One region of the Rhizobium sp. BK491 genome, then DNA from elsewhere that is predicted to be linked to it. Evidence: riboswitches for the same ligand, from Rfam matches in the RefSeq annotation. Region 1 holds a riboswitch; each other region holds the start of a gene.
What was found. Region 1 has a riboswitch for thiamine pyrophosphate ahead of thiC (phosphomethylpyrimidine synthase ThiC). Riboswitches for the same ligand answer to the same signal wherever they lie in the genome.
Positions count from the first base shown of each region.

Region 2: it holds a riboswitch for thiamine pyrophosphate, as region 1 does, so the genes downstream of both, thiB (thiamine ABC transporter substrate binding subunit) here and thiC (phosphomethylpyrimidine synthase ThiC) in region 1, are expected to answer to the same signal.
Region 3: it holds a riboswitch for thiamine pyrophosphate, as region 1 does, so the genes downstream of both, thiM (hydroxyethylthiazole kinase) here and thiC (phosphomethylpyrimidine synthase ThiC) in region 1, are expected to answer to the same signal.

Region 1 covers NZ_JACIAR010000003.1:553,065-559,166, reverse strand. The annotation lists gene FHX05_RS16985 (TetR family transcriptional regulator) at 437-1,093, shown strand; gene FHX05_RS16980 (porin) at 1,309-2,400, opposite strand; TPP riboswitch at 3,009-3,140, shown strand; gene thiC (phosphomethylpyrimidine synthase ThiC) at 3,233-5,059, shown strand; gene thiO (glycine oxidase ThiO) at 5,061-6,038, shown strand; gene thiS (sulfur carrier protein ThiS) at 6,029-6,102, shown strand, end outside.
Region 2 covers NZ_JACIAR010000005.1:382,636-388,737, forward strand. The annotation lists gene FHX05_RS23615 (ABC-F family ATP-binding cassette domain-containing protein) at 1-1,236, opposite strand, end outside; gene FHX05_RS23620 (thiamine diphosphokinase) at 1,239-1,892, opposite strand; gene FHX05_RS23625 (MarR family winged helix-turn-helix transcriptional regulator) at 1,965-2,492, opposite strand; gene FHX05_RS23630 (MDR family MFS transporter) at 2,657-4,192, shown strand; TPP riboswitch at 4,263-4,379, shown strand; gene thiB (thiamine ABC transporter substrate binding subunit) at 4,465-5,457, shown strand; gene thiP (thiamine/thiamine pyrophosphate ABC transporter permease ThiP) at 5,465-6,102, shown strand, end outside.
Region 3 covers NZ_JACIAR010000003.1:837,808-843,909, forward strand. The annotation lists gene FHX05_RS18290 (undecaprenyl-diphosphate phosphatase) at 1-407, shown strand, start outside; gene thiD (bifunctional hydroxymethylpyrimidine kinase/phosphomethylpyrimidine kinase) at 538-1,350, opposite strand; gene thiE (thiamine phosphate synthase) at 1,347-1,982, opposite strand; gene thiM (hydroxyethylthiazole kinase) at 1,979-2,782, opposite strand; TPP riboswitch at 2,833-2,929, opposite strand; gene FHX05_RS18310 (DUF1127 domain-containing protein) at 3,163-3,309, shown strand; gene yghU (glutathione-dependent disulfide-bond oxidoreductase) at 3,873-4,748, shown strand; gene FHX05_RS18320 (hypothetical protein) at 4,961-6,102, shown strand, end outside.

The DNA of each region.
Region 1 (6,102 bases):
CCAAAGCCATGGCGGTCAGACCCGCCGCATGACGGCGGGATCAAGACTTCGATGATCGATATGAGCTGACGGATCTGCGAACGCCGCAGGCTAAATGCATCATAGGCTTCAACTTGAACGCTGCATCGCTTCCGGAACAAGCGGATCGGGGATCGCCCGGCCAATATATTTCGCCATCATGGCTATATCAGCATTTGCACTTTCCGATTTTCACTTCACAACATGGGGAAATTGCTCACGGAAACTTGCGCGTGGCTTATAGCGCTTGACAGGATATATTCTGTTACGATTTGCTTGCTCAATTTTTGAGGATAGATAAATACCTCCATTCCGTTGAGCATCGCTGGTATATGGGCTCCAGCACTGAACGGTATGATGGAAGAAGAATATCAATAAGAGGGGCGCAGCTTGAACATCGGTTTCTGTGGAGAGGTGAATGAGGCGAACTAAGGAGGAGGCGGCAGAAACGAGGAACGAGATTTTGCAATCCGCAAAAGCTCTGTTTCTCGACAAGGGCTACGAGAATGTCAGCCTGGAAGAGATAGCCGTAGCCGCCGGTGTCACGCGGGGGGCAGTGCATTGGCATTTCAAGAACAAGCAAGGGCTGATGTTCGCGATCCGCGACGAGGCCCAGCAGCCGTTCAAGGATCTGGCGGAGCGGATGTCGAAGGAACTGCCGCCCAACCCGCTTGATCTCATCGCCGATACCATAGCCGCGATATTTGACGATATTCACAGCGACCCGCGCAAGCGTAGCATGCTGAAAGTTATGATGCATCTCGACATGGCGTTTTGCGACGGCACCACAAGCCGTGCGAGTTCGTTTCGGCACGACATGCACGAAAATTTCGAACGCATATTCACCCTTATGGATGAAAAGACAAAACTTCCGCCTCCCTGGACGCCGGATACCGCCTCTTCCGCATTGACAGCGGTCATCGGCGGCCTGATCACCGAATGGACCCTCGACCGAGGCAGCTTCGAACTGGTCCCGTGTGGACAGATGTTCATAAAGATGGTGCTGAAGACCTGGTTCCCGCTTGCACAGACGCAGGAGCTGGCGATTGCCGCGATGATACCGGAAAAAGCCTAGAACGGTTTTCCCTTCGGAATTGAAGAGAACCAACGACGGCGGTTTGAAGCTTCTGCCGCGAGCTGAACCGATTTCCCAAAGCTGGAAATAAAAAAGGATCCGGAGGGAAAGCCAGATCCTTTGCTTTGATCGGAGGTCAACCGATCGATGAAAGAAGCCTGACGGATTGGAACGTCAGGCTTCTCTTACCCGGCATTGAGCCGGGTAATTCAATATTAGAAGCTACGCTCGAAGCGCAGGATACCAGCCCACTGATCCTGGTTCACAGAATCGAAGTTGGTGTAGGAGACTTCCGGCTCGATGAGCAGGTTCTTGACCGGGTTCCACTTGACGTTGGTGGTTGCGGCAAAAATCTTCGAGTCGGTGTAGGCGAGCTGCAGGTTCCACTTCAGCTTTTCGTTGATCGGAACGCCAACGCCGCCCCAAACAGCCCAGTCACCCCAGCCGCACTTCGATGCATCGTTAACCGGGCAAGCCGAACGATCGAGGTTGGTACCGGCATACTTGTTCAGCTTGTCGCCGTCGGTGTTCCAGCCGCCCATCAAGAAGGCCGAGAAGGTACCGAAGTCAGCATCGACACGAGCCTTGATGGCGCCTTCTTCGACGATCGAGTCGTAACCGCCAACGACCTTGAAGCCCCATGCACCGGACTTGAAGCCAGCACCGGCAACGACGTCAGGAGCGTAGTGGTTGCCCTTGTCGTCAGACCACCAGCTGGAGCCATAGGAAGCGCCAGAACCGCTGGAGTTCGAGTCTTCAACCGAGACCACAGCCGTGAAGCCGTTGCCGGCGTCGTAGTTGTAGGTCAACTGGTTGAGTTCGTACGGACCGTCATAGATCACGTCGTCGTTGATGACGTCGCCGGCATAACCGATGTAGGAGTTGTACTGCGAGTCAGCCTTACCGACGAGGAAGCCGCCGAGGCTGATGTTTGCGAACAGCAGCTTCGTGGAGGTGGAGTTGCCGTCATTCCAGTCCCAACGGATGACCGTGTTGGTCTTCAGCGGGCCGTATTCGGTGTCGGTTGCCGTGTCGACGCTCAGCTCCGCACGGGTGTGCCACAGCGTACCGTTATGGCTGTTCGGGTTGTAGGCATCGTACCACTCGCCTTCGGTACGGACGCGGCCGCCGATCTTGAGGCAGGTTTCGGTGCCTGGAATGAAGAAGTAGCCAGCGCCGTATGCGTCGCAGATGCGAACGTATTCCAGCGGCTCGGGCTCAGCAGCGACGATCGCGTCAGCCGCATGGGCGCCAGAAACTGCTGCCAGCGCAGCAGCGGAGCCGAGAAGAAGGCTCTTGATGTTCATTTTAAACTCCTGGTTGCAATATGCATTCCAATTTACCGCGAGTACAAAGCTGGAACACCACCCTGAGGATTACGTCGGTTTAAACGCACCCGGGCAGTCCGGCAGATACGCACCTGATGTCGGCTTGAGTCCCCTCTAACCTCCATAATTCACCCCGCGGCAAAGGTTTTGAAATGCCTCTACCGATCCGGCCGATTGCTCGTCCGTAAGACAGTTATGTCCTATATTTGGTTTACAAACAGCCCGTATGTTTGTCAATTCTGTGAAACCCGCCCCGGCATTAGACTTGATTGCTGTTGCTTAAATGCAACTGGTGGCTGGCTGAGCCTTTTACTGCCGGAATAGTCAGCGTCGCCAAGGTTCAAGAATTCGCACCAAATCGAGACAGCCTTCCCCAATCAGGCTCGAGATCCGGAATTTTCATCGGTACCATTTATGCGGGAACGGGCATGGATCAAGAGCAGCGTCATCGAAGATGATGATCGCGCCTATCGGAGGCTCGCCCCTATAGAATCCAAGCCGCCCCCGCGCCACAATGGTCAATCGATTGAGAAAACGCGACCGTCGTTGCGGGGTTGACAGAGAACAAGGGTAAGGCATAGCCTTTCCGTATTCACCAGGGGGGTCCCGGCAAGGGGCTGAGATACTGCTGGACAATGAGGCTTTGCCTCCTGTGGCGCAGTGACCCGTTGAACCTGATCCAGTTCATACTGGCGTAGGGACGGTGCAAGCGCTCGAAGGCTTCGGATTCCCGCGTGGATTCCATGCCGGCGTCTTTTCATCATTCCGGCTGATTGACTGGGTCTCCAACTGCAACTTGGAGCCTCAAACCATGAATATTGCCGCAAAGAACCTCACTCCGACCGTCACCACCGGCCCGCTGCCGGCATCCGCGAAAATCTATGTTCCCGGAGAGATCCACCCGGACATCCGCGTGCCGATGCGCGAAATCAGCGTCCATCCGACCTCGGGCGAGCCGCCTGTCATTGTTTATGATTCTTCCGGCCCCTACACGATCGAGGGCGCCGATATCCGCATCGAGGAGGGTCTATCTCAGCTACGCCGCGACTGGGTTCTCGCTCGCGGCGATGTCGAGACTTATGAAGGCCGGCATGTGCGCCCTGAAGACAATGGTTTCGTCACCGGCGAGCGGCTGACACCGGAATTTCCGGCCAAGCGCCAGCCCCTGCGGGCGAAAGACGGCAAGGCGGTCACCCAACTCGCCTATGCGCGCGCCGGCATCATCACGCCGGAAATGGAATTCATCGCCATTCGCGAAAATCTCGGCCGCAAGGCCAAGGCAGAAGCCCTGATTCGCGATGGCGAAAGCTTCGGCGCCCATATTCCGGATCATGTCACCCCGGAGTTCGTCCGCCAGGAAGTTGCGAGCGGCCGGGCGATCATTCCGGCCAACATCAATCACTCCGAAAGCGAGCCGATGATCATCGGCCGGAACTTCCTGGTGAAGATCAACGCGAATATCGGCAATTCCGCGGTCACCTCCTCAATGGCGGAGGAAGTCGAGAAGATGGTCTGGGCTGCCCGCTGGGGTGCCGATACCGTCATGGATCTTTCGACCGGCCGCAACATCCACAACATCCGCGAATGGATCATCCGCAATTCGCCGCTGCCCATCGGCACGGTGCCGCTCTACCAGGCGCTGGAAAAAGTCGGCGGCATTGCCGAGGAACTGACCTGGGAAATCTATCGCGACACGCTGATCGAGCAGGCAGAACAGGGCGTCGACTATTTCACCATCCATGCTGGCGTGCGGCTCCATTACATCCCGCTTACCGTCAATCGCGTCACCGGTATCGTCTCGCGCGGCGGTTCGATCATGGCCAAGTGGTGTCTGCATCACCATCGCGAGAGCTTCCTCTACGAGCATTTCGAGGAAATCTGCGATATCTGCCGTGCCTATGACGTCTCCTTCTCGCTTGGCGACGGCCTGCGCCCCGGCTCGATAGCTGACGCCAACGACGCCGCGCAGTTCGCCGAACTGGAGACACTCGGCGAGCTGACGAAGATCGCCTGGGCCAAGGATTGCCAGGTGATGATCGAAGGCCCCGGCCATGTGCCGATGCACAAGATCAAGGAAAACATGGACAAGCAGCTTTCCGTCTGCGGCGAGGCGCCCTTTTACACGCTCGGGCCGCTGACGACGGATATCGCGCCCGGCTATGACCACATCACATCGGGCATCGGCGCTGCCATGATCGGCTGGTTCGGGACGGCGATGCTCTGCTACGTCACGCCGAAGGAGCACCTTGGTCTGCCTGATCGTAACGACGTCAAAACAGGCGTCATCACCTACAAGATCGCAGCGCATGCGGCGGATCTCGCCAAAGGTCATCCGGCCGCGCAGGTTCGTGACGATGCTCTGTCGCGCGCCCGGTTCGAATTCCGCTGGGAGGATCAGTTCAACCTTTCGCTCGATCCGGACACGGCTCGCAGCTTCCACGACGAAACCCTGCCGAAAGAAGCTCATAAGGTGGCCCATTTCTGCTCGATGTGCGGTCCGAAATTCTGCTCGATGCGGATTTCGCACGACATCCGCGCCGAAGCGCAGAAGGAAGGGCTGGAAGCCATGGCGGCCAAGTATCGAGAGGGCGGAGACCTTTATATGCCGGTCGAAACCCCTGCACAGCCGGCTGAATGACATGCGTATTCTCGTTAAAGGGGCCGGCGTTGCCGGCCTCACGGTCGCCCACGAGCTAGTCCGGCGCGGAGCCGAGGTCACGATCTCAGATCCAGGCCGGAATTTTCATCGCGCCGCCTCCTGGCTTGCCGGCGGCATGCTGGCGCCATGGTGCGAGCGGGAAAGCGCCGATGAGGCTGTGCTGACGCTCGGCCGTGATTCCGCCGATCGATGGGAAGCGATTCTGCCGGGCAAGATCGTCCGCAATGGAACGCTCGTCGTCGCGCCGAACCGCGATCAAAACGAGCTGAAGCGATTCGCCGGCCGCACGACGGACTATCGCTGGGTGGACGAAGACGAAATCGCCACCCTTGAGCCTTCGCTTGCCGGCCGATTCCGCCAGGGCCTGTTCTTTCCGCAGGAAGCACATCTCAATCCCCGCGAGGTCCTGCAATCGTTGAAGGGCGATCTATCTGTAAAAGGCGTCACCTTTATCGACGGGCTCGTGGATGACGATAGCTTCTCTGAAATCATCGATTGCACGGGAGCTGCCCGCATCGGCCGCATCCGCGATTTGCGCGGCGTACGCGGCGAAATGCTCTATCTGCAGAGCGATGAGATCGTGCTTTCGCGCCCCGTCCGCCTGCTGCATCCACGTTTTCTCGTCTATATCGTGCCGCGCGGCGAAGGCCTGTTCATGGTCGGTGCGACGATGATCGAGACCGACTTCAAAGGGCCGATCACCGCCCGTTCGCTGATGGAACTCTTGAACGCAGCCTATGCGCTGCATCCGGCCTTTGCCGAAGCTGCGGTGGTCGAAACCGGCGCCGGCATCCGCCCTGCCTTTACAGACAACCTTCCGCGCGTGACGCGGCAGGGCAAAGCCATCCTTGTCAACGGCCTCTATCGCCATGGCTTCCTGCTCGCGCCCGCGATGGCCGAGAAAGCCGCCGATCTCGTCTTTTACGGACACGACGAAAGGAGCCGCCAATGCGCCTGATCATCAATGGCGAAGCGCAGATTGTCGAAGCAACGACGCTTTTGCAACTTCTCACGGCTCTCGA
Region 2 (6,102 bases), on a different contig from region 1:
CCGCGCGCGTTCGCCGCCGGAGAGGTTCCTGATCGGCGTGCGCGCCTGCTCCGGCTGGAACAGGAATTCCTTCATATAGCCGGTCACATGCCGCTGCTCACCATTGACGAGCAGGTTCTCGCCGCGACCGTCGGTCAGATAGTTGGCGAGCGTATCTTCCGGGTTCAGCTCCTCGCGCTTCTGGTCGAGGGTGGCGATTTCCAGATTGGTGCCGAGCTTTACAGTGCCGCTATCCGGCTCCAGCTGCCCGGTCAGCATTTTCAGAAGCGTCGTCTTGCCGGCGCCGTTCGGGCCGACGAGGCCGATGCAATCGCCGCGATGTACGCGGATCGAGAACGGCGCGACGATGACCCGCCCATTATAGGACTTGGTGATCTTGTCCGCCTCGATCACCAGCTTGCCGCTTTCCTGCGCATCGGAAGCAGCCGCCTGTACCGTGCCCAAAGCGCCTTTGTGACCGCGATAGCGCGAGCGCATATCCTGCAATTCGCCGAGGCGGCGCATGTTGCGCTTGCGCCGCGCCGTCACGCCGTAGCGCAGCCAGTGCTCTTCACGCTCGATCTGCTTGCCGAGCTTGTGCTGCTCCAGCTCTTCGGCCTCCAGTACCTGATCACGCCAGGCTTCGAAATAGCCAAAGCCCCTGTCCAGCCGCCGCGAGGTGCCGCGATCGAGCCAGACGGTCGCGGTCGACACCTTTTCGAGGAAACGCCGGTCGTGCGAGATCAGAACGAGCGCGCTGCGGCTCTTCTGCAGCTCGCCTTCCAGCCATTCGATGGTCGGCAAGTCCAAATGGTTCGTCGGCTCGTCGAGCAGCAGGATATCCGGTTCGGGCGCCAGAACGCGCGCCAGTGCCGCGCGGCGCGCTTCACCGCCGGAAAGGTTCTTCGGATCCTCCTCCCCGGTCAGGCCGAGATGGGAGAGCAGATAGGTGACGCGATAGGGATCATCGCCAGGCCCAAGACCGGCCTCGGCATAGGCCGCCACCGTCTTGTAACCGGCAAAATCGGGCGCCTGCTCGAGATAGCGCACGGTCGACGACGGATGACGGAATACCTCGCCCGATTGCGCTTCGACGAGACCGGCGGCGATCTTCAACAGCGTCGACTTGCCGGAACCATTGCGTCCGACAAGGCAGATCTTGTCGCCCGGCTCCACCTGCAGGCCGGCACCGGCGAGCAACGGCGCACCGCCGAAGCTCAGAAAGATGTCGTCGAGTTTCAAAATGGGAGGGGCCAAGATCAGACTCCGGAAAGGTCATAAGGGCGGGCAAGAACAATGGCCCTACCGCTGCCGAGCGAAAAGCGCACATCGCCTTCCGCCACGTTGGAAATGGTGCGCGATGCGCCGAAGGGCAAATGAAAATCGCGCAAGGGGTAACGGGCATTGTCGATGAAAAGACCCGTCAGATCGCTGAAACCAAGAACGGAGAACAGCGAGCCCGATGGTAGCGCCAGCGTGAGCTCGCCTGACGGAAGCGGCACCGCCTCCTCGTCACCCGACGTCAGCAGCACGTCGAAGCCTTTTTCGGCGAGCTGGATACCATAAAGCAGGTGCTGGATCGCATGATCGGAGCGCTCGCCGCCCATGGCGCCCGCCAGGATCAGTCTCGTGGCGCCGCGATCGATCGCTTCCGAGACGGCGATCTCGCCGTCGGTCGCAGCCTTCGCCGCCGGATAGGGCTGCCTGGGCACGTTCGGAAAGGCTCCCTGCAGATCGGCAGGCGTGGAATCAAAATCGCCAACCCACAGCTCCGGTTCCACGCCAATCGCGAGGGCATGGCGCATGCCGCCGTCGGCCGCGATGAAGCGGCTGCCGGAAACCGCAGCGCGCAATCGCTCCGTCAGGCGAAGCTCGCCGCCGAGCAGGATAGTGAAGGTAGTGGACTGGCTCATGAGGCAAGCCCATAGCGCAAAGTCCTATCCCTAGGGAAGAGCGCCGTTATCCGAACGATGCGGCCAAGCCGATCATTCGGTCGTTTCCTTCATGGCGGTCTGGACGACACGTTCATAGCCGCTGACATAACGATCGAAGAGAAACGAAAAGCTCTCGATGTCTTCGGGCGACCAATCGGCAAAGATGCTTCCGATAACAGCGTATTTCTGCACCTGGATTTCCGACAGCAAACGCTGCCCGAGTGCGGTCAGCACCACGACGATACGCCGCGCGTCCGCCTGCGATGCCTTTCGCCGCAACACACCACGCGCCACCATGTCGGCAGTGATGCGGCTCGCGCGCGATGGATCGATGCGCAAGAGCTCGGCAATCGTGCCGACGGTCACTTCGCCCGTATCTTCCGCGCGCCGCACGACATCGAGCACATCGAGATGCGAAAGCTCAAGCCCCGGGGCCACGTGTTGAATGGCGAGCCTGCCGATCATGCGACGGCCAGTCAGCAAGCGCATGCGCATCATCGCCTGACCGATGCGCAGAAACTTCTCGTCTTCGGCCAGCGTCGGAACTTCGATATCTTTTGTATTCGGCGCAGATGTCATCCCTAAAGCATAGCAGAGGTCGGGACGAAACAAAACATGCAAATGGCATTCACCTGCCATTGACAATTATATGCTAATAGCACATATATTCACCCATGAAGACCGGGCGTCCCGCGCATTCGCTCGATAGCGCAGCGTTCCGGCCCAGTTCGGGTTCTTGCTCCATGGACATGCAGACAGGCTTCACACCGCTCGTGGCGGATCACAAACGGCGGCTGATTCTTTTCCTCTTTCTGATGACTGCCATGTTCATGGCAACGCTCGACAACCAGATTGTCTCGACGGCACTGCCGACGATCGTCGGCGAGTTCGGGCATCTGGATCGCTTCGGCTGGATCGGCTCGGCCTATCTTCTCTCGCTTTCCGCCGTCATGCCCGTCTACGGCAAACTCGGTGATCTCTTCGGCCGCAAATATGTGATGATGACGGCGATCGCGATCTTCACGGTCGGCTCTGCCGTCTGCGGTCTAGCCGTCTCGATGGATACACTGATCGCCGCCCGCGTCCTTCAAGGCTTCGGCGGGGGCGGCATCATGGTCTCGATCTTCGCCGTCAACGCCGATCTTTTCGAGCCGCGCGAGCGTGCGCGCTACCAGAGCTATTCGAGCCTCGTGCTGATGGCGTCGGGCGCCATCGGCCCCGTTCTCGGCGGCACGATGAGCGATCTTTTCGGCTGGCGTTCGATCTTCCTCGTCAACGTGCCGATCGGCTTCATCGTGCTTGCCGGCCTGGCCTTCATGCTGCCCTACCGCAAGCCTGCCCGCCGTCCGAAGATTGATTATGCCGGCGCCATCGTCCTTGCCCTGACGACGACAAGCATTGTGCTTGCTGCCGACGGAAGCGAACTCTTCGGGTCGCTGCTATCACCGCAATGCCTTGGTATTATTGCCTTCGGGGTAATCTGCGCCATCGCCTGGGTCTTCATCGAGCGCCGCGCACCCGAGCCGATTGTGCCGATGACGCTGTTCCGCAATCCGACATTCGGCCTTCTCCTGATCCTCTCGATCACCAGCGGCGCCGTCGCCATCGGCATGGTCAATTACTTCGCGCTCTTCCTGCAGACGACGACAGGCCTTTCTCCCTCCATGGCCGGGCTGCTGTTCATTCTCCTGACCGGCGGCATCGTCTGCGGCTCGCTCTCCGCCGGCCGGCTGATCGCGGCCAAAGGCCGTTACAAGCCGTTTGCCGTCGCCAGCGCCAGCTGCAGCACCATCGCATTCGCCTCGCTCGCCTTCGTCCATGCCGGTACGCCCATCGTCCTCATTGGCGGCCTGATGCTGCTGCACGGCATCGGCATCGGCCTTGCCCAGCAGGTGCCCGTTATCGGCGTACAGAATGCAGCGGCTGCCCGCGACGTTGGCGCCGCGACCGGTGCCGTCACGCTGTCGCGCATGGGCGGCGCCTCCATTGCCATCTCCATTTACGGCGCCATCATCGCCGCCAAACTCGGCAATGTCGGCGTCTCCATATCCGGCGTACCGAACATCGAGGAGCTGACGCCCAAGATGATGGCCGCCTTGCCCGAGATTACCCGCGAGGCCGTCGCCAACGCCTATGCGAGCGCCTTCAGCCCGTTGTTCATAACGGCAGCCGGCATCTGCATGTTTGGTCTCTTGACCTCGCTGACACTGAAGAATGTGCAGCTCCCGGGTGCCGCGAAGAAATTCGAAAGCCCGGCGGTCGCGGAAGCTGCCGAGTAAATCCTTCCTGCTGCAATCGGCAAGGGAATCATTTCCCTTGTCATCCCTCCGTCACAAGGCTAAATCTGCCGACGCTCTAACGGGGTGCCTTATGTCCTTCAGGACATTTGGCTGAGAGGCTTTCACCGGCCAACCCGCGGAACCTGATCCGGCTAACACCGGCGGAGGGATTAGACGCGTGACGAAATCATAGCGCCCTTTCCCCTTCAAGACGAAACCAAAGTGGAGGCGCTGTCGTGCAAAACCGATCGCTATTGTCATTCTTCACCGGCCTGGCCCTTGCCGCCGGCGCAACGTTTTTTGCTTCTCAGACGGCTGAAGCAGCCGACAAGACCCTGACCATCTACACCTATGAAAGCTTCACGGCCGACTGGGGTCCTGGCGCCAAGGTCAAGGCCGCCTTCGAAAAGACCTGCGGCTGCACGGTCAACTATGTTGCCGTCACCGATGGCGTTGCACTTCTCTCCCGCCTCAAACTGGAAGGGACCGGCACTAAGGCCGATGTCGTTCTCGGCCTCGACACTAATCTCATCGACGAAGCGAAGGATACAGGCCTCTTCGACGCAAGCGGCGTCGACACCTCGGCCCTCAAGGTTCCCGGCGGTTTCACGGACGACGTCTTCGTGCCCTACGACTACGGCCATTTCGCCGTGATCTATGATAGCCAGACCGTCAAGAACCCGCCCAAGAGCATGAAGGATCTCGTCGAAGGCGATCCCAATCAGAAGATCGTCATCGAGGATCCGCGCACCTCGACGCCGGGTCTCGGCCTGCTGCTCTGGGTCAAGTCGATCTATGGCGACAAATCCGCCGATGCCTGGGCGAAGCTCAAAGGCCGCATCCTGACGGTCACTCCCGGCTGGTCGGAAGCCTACGACCTGTTCACCAAGGGCGAAGCGCCGATGGTGCTCTCCTACACGACGTCACCGGCCTATCACATGATCGAAGACAAGACCGATCGCTATCAGGCCGCCGCCTTCTCGGAAGGGCATTACATTCAGATCGAGGTCGCTGGCCTCATCAAGTCCTCGCCGAACAAGGAACTTGCCCGCGATTTCCTGAAATTCATGATCTCCACCGGCTTCCAAGACATCATTCCGACAAGCAACTGGATGATGCCGGTTTCCGCCACTTCCGAGCCGCTGCCGGATGCCTTCAGCAAGCTCGTCGTGCCGTCGAAGACCTTCCTGATGAGCCCTGCGGACGTCGACAAGAACCGTAAAGCCTGGATCGACGAATGGCTGACCGCCACCAGCGGCAACTGATGCCTTGATCATACTCACGGCACCCGAGCGAAGACGCGCTATTTCTGGCGGGGCGTTCAGCCTCGGCAGCATTGCGCTCTTCGTCGGGATCGCCGTTCTTGTTCTTATCTCCGCCGGCATCGAATCCGGCAGCGACACCTCGCTCACAGACCCATATCTACTGCGCATCCTGCGCTTCACACTGCTGCAGGCGGTGCTTTCGACACTGCTCTCCATTGTGCTCGCCATTCCGGTCGCCCGCGCATTGGCGCGCCAGCCGCGCTTTCCCGGCCGGCTGTGGCTGATCCGACTGATGGCCGTGCCGATGGGCCTGCCGGTGCTGATAGGCGCACTAGGCCTGCTCGGCATATGGGGCAGGCAGGGGCTCATCAATCAGGCGCTATCAGCACTCGGCCTGTCGCAGCCCGTCAGCATCTATGGCCTGGCCGGTATCCTGCTTGCGCATGTCTTCTTCAACATGCCGCTCGCCTGCCGACTGATGCTGGTCGGACTGGAGCGTGTGCCAGCGGAATATTGGCTCGTGGCCGGCGGGCTGGGCATGCAGCCCATCTCGGTCTTCCGCTTCATCGAATGGCCTATCCTGCGCGGCCTCGTTCCCGGCATCGCCGGCCTGATCTTCATGCTCTGCGCCACCAGCTTCACGCT
Region 3 (6,102 bases), 280 kb from region 1:
ATAGGAAGGATATCGGACAGATGACGCTGATGGATGCCCTTTTTGTCGGCATCACGCAGGTCGGTGCTCTTATCCCCGGTGTCTCGCGCTCGGGTTCGACCCTAACCGGCGCACTGTTCCTCGGCTTAAAAAGAGAGGAGGCGGCACGGTTCTCCTTCCTGCTCGGCTTACCGGCCATCGCTCTTGCCGGCTTGAAGGAGCTTTATGAGCTTCACAAGGCGCATATTCCGATGGAAGCCTGGTCGGTGCTGCTCGTTGGCCTGATTGTCGGCAGCATATCGTCCTTCATCACCATCTGGGGGCTGATGCGCTTTCTCGAACGCTTTTCGACCTGGCCTTTCGTCATCTACCGTATCGGTCTTGGCGCCGTCATCCTTTTTGGCGTGTTGACCATGGGCTGGGCCTGAGCCGCCCGTACCATTCGATCGCCAATGAAGAGGCGCCGCCGCCCATTAGGACGGCGCTTTTTGTCTTATGCCCGATCGAGGCCGCGGCCGGCACCAGAAACGGCGACCTGATCCTTGAGTAACAGGCTCGCTACTCCTTATTTGTGGCCCACAGTGCATGGAAATGCTGCACAGGCCCATGGCCGCTTCCGACGGAAAGCTGGCCTGCGGCAGCAACCGCGGCGGCGAGATAGGCCTTGCCGACGGCGATAGCTTCGGGGAGCGGCAGGCCCTTGGCGATCTCTGCCGCGATAGCGCTTGAGAGCGTGCAGCCCGTTCCATGCGTATTCTTGGTCGGCAACCGCTGAGCTTCGAACCAGGCCACATGATCGCCGCTTGCGAGCACATCCGGGCTTTCGTCACCCTCGAGATGACCACCCTTGACGAGGACTGCTGAAGGCCCGAGCGTGGCCAGCGCAAGCGCCTGGCGCGCCATGTCTTGGCGGCTTTTCGCCTCTGCGTCATGCAAGAGCGCAGCCGCCTCGGGTAGGTTCGGGGTAATGACGGTCCCAAGCGGCAGCAGCCGCGTGGTCAGCACGTCAACGGCATCGGCGGCCAGCAGGGCTGCGCCACCCTTGGCGATCATGACCGGGTCGAGGACGACGGGTACATCGCGATGTCGCGCCAGAATGTCCGCGACGGCACTGGCGATGGCGGCATTGGCGATCATACCGATCTTCACGGCATCCACACGGATGTCGGCAAAGATCGCATTGATCTGATCTGCCACGAAATGTGGAGGCACGGGATGGACGCCGGAGACGCCCTGCGTGTTCTGCGCCGTCAAAGCAGTCAGAGCCGCCATTCCATAAACGCCGCGAGCGGAGAAAGCCTTCAGGTCGGCCTGAATGCCAGCGCCGCCGGAGGGATCGGAGCCGGCGATAGATAGAACGTTGCGGATCATTGGCGAGCCTCCTTGATGGCTTTCGCGATGATGATTGTCGCCGCTTGCGGGTCCGGTTGTCCGCATATGGCTGAGACGACCGCGAGGCCATCTGCGCCGCACGAAAGGACATCGGCGGTATGAACAGCCTTCAGGCCGCCGATTGCCACTGAAGGAACCGGGCAAAGCCTGACGATGCGGGCAAGCCCGTCAAAGCCGATCGGTTGCTTGTGGTCGGGTTTGGTGGGTGTGGCAAAGACCGGACCGATCCCGGCATAGTCGATGATTCCGGCATCTATGGAGGAGGCGAGAGCCTCCGTTTCCACCGAGAGGCCGAGGATCATGTCCGGGCCGATCAGGCGGCGGGCGTCGGCGGCATTCATATCTTCCTGACCGATGTGAAGGCCATCGGCGCCGATGGCGATGGCAGCCTCGACATTGTCGTTGACGATCAGCCGGACATTCGTTCCGTGCAGGATTTGCTTGAGGGCGAGGCCAGTCTCGATCATGGCCGCGGTTGACGCTTCCTTGTCGCGAAGCTGGACGATGGTAACGCCGCCGGCAACCGCTGCACGGGTCGTTTCAATCATGCCGATATTGGCGCACAGTACCGGATCGAGGACAAGATAGAGCGAGAGATCGAAGTCTTTCATGCCGCAGATATCCTTGCGTCGCGATCCAGTGTCTCCGGGCTCAAAGCGGCGAGTGCGTCAAGGAAGCGCCAGGAGAAGGAGCCTGGTCCCCCAGCAGCGGCCCCCGCCTGTTCGCCGGCCACGGCAAAGACGGCAAGCGCCGCTATGGTCGCATGGAACGGATCATCCGGAGCTGCCGCCGCAAACGCACCGACGAGGCAGGTTAGCGAGCATCCAAGTGCGGTTACTTGCGGTATCAATGGCGAACCGCCTGCAATGCGCTTCGCCTTCTGCCCATCCGTCACGAAATCCGTAACGCCTGTGACTGCCACTACGCAGCTGTGCTTTTCCGCGAGTTGAAGGGCGGAATCTTCCGCCTGCTCGACGGCATCGCGGCTATCGACGCCCTGGCCGCGGCTCGTCCCGCCGGCAAGCGCGATGATCTCGGATGCGTTGCCGCGAATGATTGTCGGCTTTAGTTCCAACAAGCGCGTGATGGCATCGCGGCGAAACCCTGTCGCATAATGGGCGACGGGATCGAGGACCCAGGGCTTGCCCGTCTCGTTTGCCGACTGAGCGGCCTTCCGCATGCCCGCAAGCCAGCCGGACGAAAGCGTGCCGATATTGATCGTCAGCGCGCCGGAGATAGCGGCAAACTCTCCGGCTTCCTCTTCGGCATGTACCATTGCCGGCGATGCGCCGGCGGCAAGCATCACATTGGCCGCGATATTCATGGCGACGAAATTGGTGATGCATTGCACCAGCGGAGGGTTCGCCCGCATGGTGCGAAGTAGATTGCCTGCAGTTGTTTGGTCTTGCATATCGCCCCTTTCAGGCGGCGAGACGCGTAGGGACGACGTGCTTCAGCTTCGCGAGGTCCCGAGCGACTTCCTCCGCCAGCATGATCTGGTTCAGGTTCGAAGGGTGCTTCTCAGCCCGCCGGATAGCGGACGCCCCTGTCTCTCATCTCTCTTCTTTTCGCAGACAAAGGCGGCGCTGTCATCAGCGAATCGCAAAGGCAGGCGTGACCGACGAATGAAGATCGCCTGCATTTCGGGCGACGCATGCAGTAGACGCATAGGTGCAGTGATTCCTTAGCTCTGCAAAAAGCCAATGGGTTCGACTATATAGTTCCTATCGAAGCGACGGGAGCGCCAAGCACGGCTGCTCAGCTTCGAAAGCCCAAGGAAAGGGGATCATCATGAACGTAGCACGCTCTTTCAACAACTGGCGCAAGTATCGTCAGACGGTCGCCGAACTGGGCCGTATGTCCACGCGCGAACTGCACGACCTGGGTATCGATCGCGGTGAGATCCGCAATGTTGCCCGCGCAGCGGTCGCTCGCTAACGGCCGCGACGGCTCCTTATAAAAACTGCATTATACCAGCGCCTGTTCCCCCGAGCAGGCGCTTTTGCTTTATGGGCATCCCGCTCATTCTTCGCCGCCCTGGCTGAAGATTACGATCGACCCAGCTGCCCGATTTTCGCATGGCGCATAACTGCCTTGCAAAGAAATGCCTATGAACTGAGCAAAAGACTGGTATGTTCGTATTCATCGAAGCGATGCATCTCCTCCCGCATCCCTTCGCTTGGCAGACGTCCTTATCCTCCTCCCAGGGACGGCTGCAGGAATAGTGGAACTCCTCCTCCCATCCGCTGTTCGGTTCTTGTAAAAAGCCTGCCGCTCCTCCTCCCGCGGCAGGCTTTTTCGTTTCATGAACCTCCAGGCATTTGCCAATGGCCTAACGCGATCGAAGAGTCCGCGCCCTAACCCAGGCGGCAAGAGCGCTTCCGCGTTAAAGAGTGCGCATTCTCCTCTCGCAAAAATGGAGAGCGGCCCCTATGTGCGATCTATGTAGCGCGCTACATCGAAGATCGCCCAAATTCGATTCCCGAAAAAGGAGGATGCCCATGACCGGCCCTGCCGAATATACCCCGCCGAAAATCTGGACCTGGAACAAGGCCAACGGCGGCCAGTTCGCCAATATCAATCGCCCGATTGCCGGCCCGACTCACGAGAAGGAGCTGCCGCTAGGACGCCATCCCCTTCAGCTCTATTCGCTTGGAACGCCCAACGGCGTGAAGGTCACGATTATGCTCGAAGAGCTGCTGGCGCTTGGTCACAGCGGTGCGGAATATGATGCCTGGCTGATCAAGATTGGTGAGGGCGATCAATTCGGCAGCGGTTTCGTTGACATCAATCCGAATTCGAAGATCCCGGCTTTGCTCGACCGCAGTGGCCCGAAGCCGGTTCGCGTTTTCGAATCGGCCTCGATTTTGATGTATCTCGCCGAAAAATTCGGCGCCTTCCTGCCGACCGAGCAGCCGGCTCGGGCCGAATGCATCTCCTGGCTGTTCTGGCAGATGGGCAGCGCGCCCTATCTCGGCGGCGGTTTCGGTCATTTCTACGCCTATGCGCCGACGAAGATCGAATACGCGATCGACCGTTTTGCCATGGAGGTGAAGCGTCAGCTCGATGTTCTCGATCGTCGCCTGGCCGAAAGCGAATATATCGCCGGCAGCGACTATACGATTGCCGATATCGCCATCTGGCCGTGGTACGGCGGTTTGGCCAAGGGGTGGCAATACGGCGCGGCCGAGTTCCTGCAGGTGCAGGACTATAAGAACGTGCAGCGCTGGGCCGAGCAAATCTACTCGCGTCCTGCCGTCAAGCGCGGCCGCATGGTCAACCGCATGTCGGGCGATCCATCTGAGCAGCTGCGTGAGCGCCATGATGCCAGCGACTTCGAGACGAAGACGCAGGATAAGCTGGAAGCCGCCGGCTGATCCGACCATTCGCTTTGCAGAAATGAGCTCGCGGCCCTCCGGATCGCGAGCTTTTTTATTGCGCTTACTGCTGGCGCTGCCGGCCTTGGCAAGTCAGCCTCGCTCCATCTTGTGAAGCGTAATGTTCGGCTGCCGAGGCTCCCCCGCTCGGCGTAGACCGCAGCGCGATTCTGCAAAGCGTGTCGACATTGGCGAAAGAGGAATGCTTCTCCATGCAGCAAGTTGCTGACGACCGTACCCTGGATAAAAATGCGACTACGGGCGCGTTGTCGAAGCAACAGAGCGAGGCGAGGGATGCGCTGCTGAAACACCTGGTGTCGGGTGGCGATGAACGGCTGGATTGCGATCCGCTCACCGGGCTCAACATGTATGGCTATGGTCCGGCACCCCGGCCCGAAGATCTCGCTTTCGGCTCGTCGACGGCATCGACCATATCCGCCGCCGCCTTTGCCGCGGTCGAATCCTTTTACGCGCATCTGAGACGGGAGATGGAAACAAGCTCGCCGACGGCTGTCTACGATCGTGAAATCGGGCGCGTGCGGGAGGATCTGTTGCGCTTGCTCGGCCTCAACCAAGCGTCGGACCCCAGGATCGATGCGATCCTGGCCACATCGGGCACGGACATTCATCTCTTTTCGGCAGCACTGCTGGCGGGCGAGAACGAGCGCGCCCTGATGACCATCACGCTGATGGGGAACGAAACGGGCAGCGGCGTCATGACGGCGTCGGCCGGGCGGCATTTCATGAGCCGCGTCAGCAGCGAGCGCGCCGTCGTCAAGGGTGAGGAACTGCGGGCGGGCGACGCAACGCGCAACGCCACCATTGCCGTGCGCAACAAGGATGGTTCCCTTCGCGCCGATAGCGAGGTGGAAGAGGAGCTGCGCGGCCTCATCGAGCTTGCCCGCGCAGCCGGCCTCAGGTGCCTTCTCGTCGTAACAGACGTATCGAAGACCAGCCTGCTGGCGCCGAGCCTTGAGACCGTCATGCGTCTGAAGGAGCGTTTCGGCACCGTGCTGGATATCATGATCGATGCCTGCCAGTTTCGCCTGTCAGCGGCAACGATCCGCGCCTATCTCGCCCATGGTTTCATGGTCGCGCTCACGGGTTCGAAATTCCTCGCCGGGCCGATTTTCAGCGGGGCGCTTCTCTGCCCGCCACAAATATCGGAGCGCTTCAAATCGCGCACTCTGCCTGCAGCGTTGGCAGATTATTGCGGGAAGGCAGAGTGGCCGGAAGGCTGGGCCGCCCGCAATATCTTGCCGGAGCGCGCCAATCTCGGCCTCCTGCTACGCTGGAAAGCCGCGCTGTTCGAACTCGGATGCTTCCTCGATATTCCTGAAGACCGTGTAGTCAA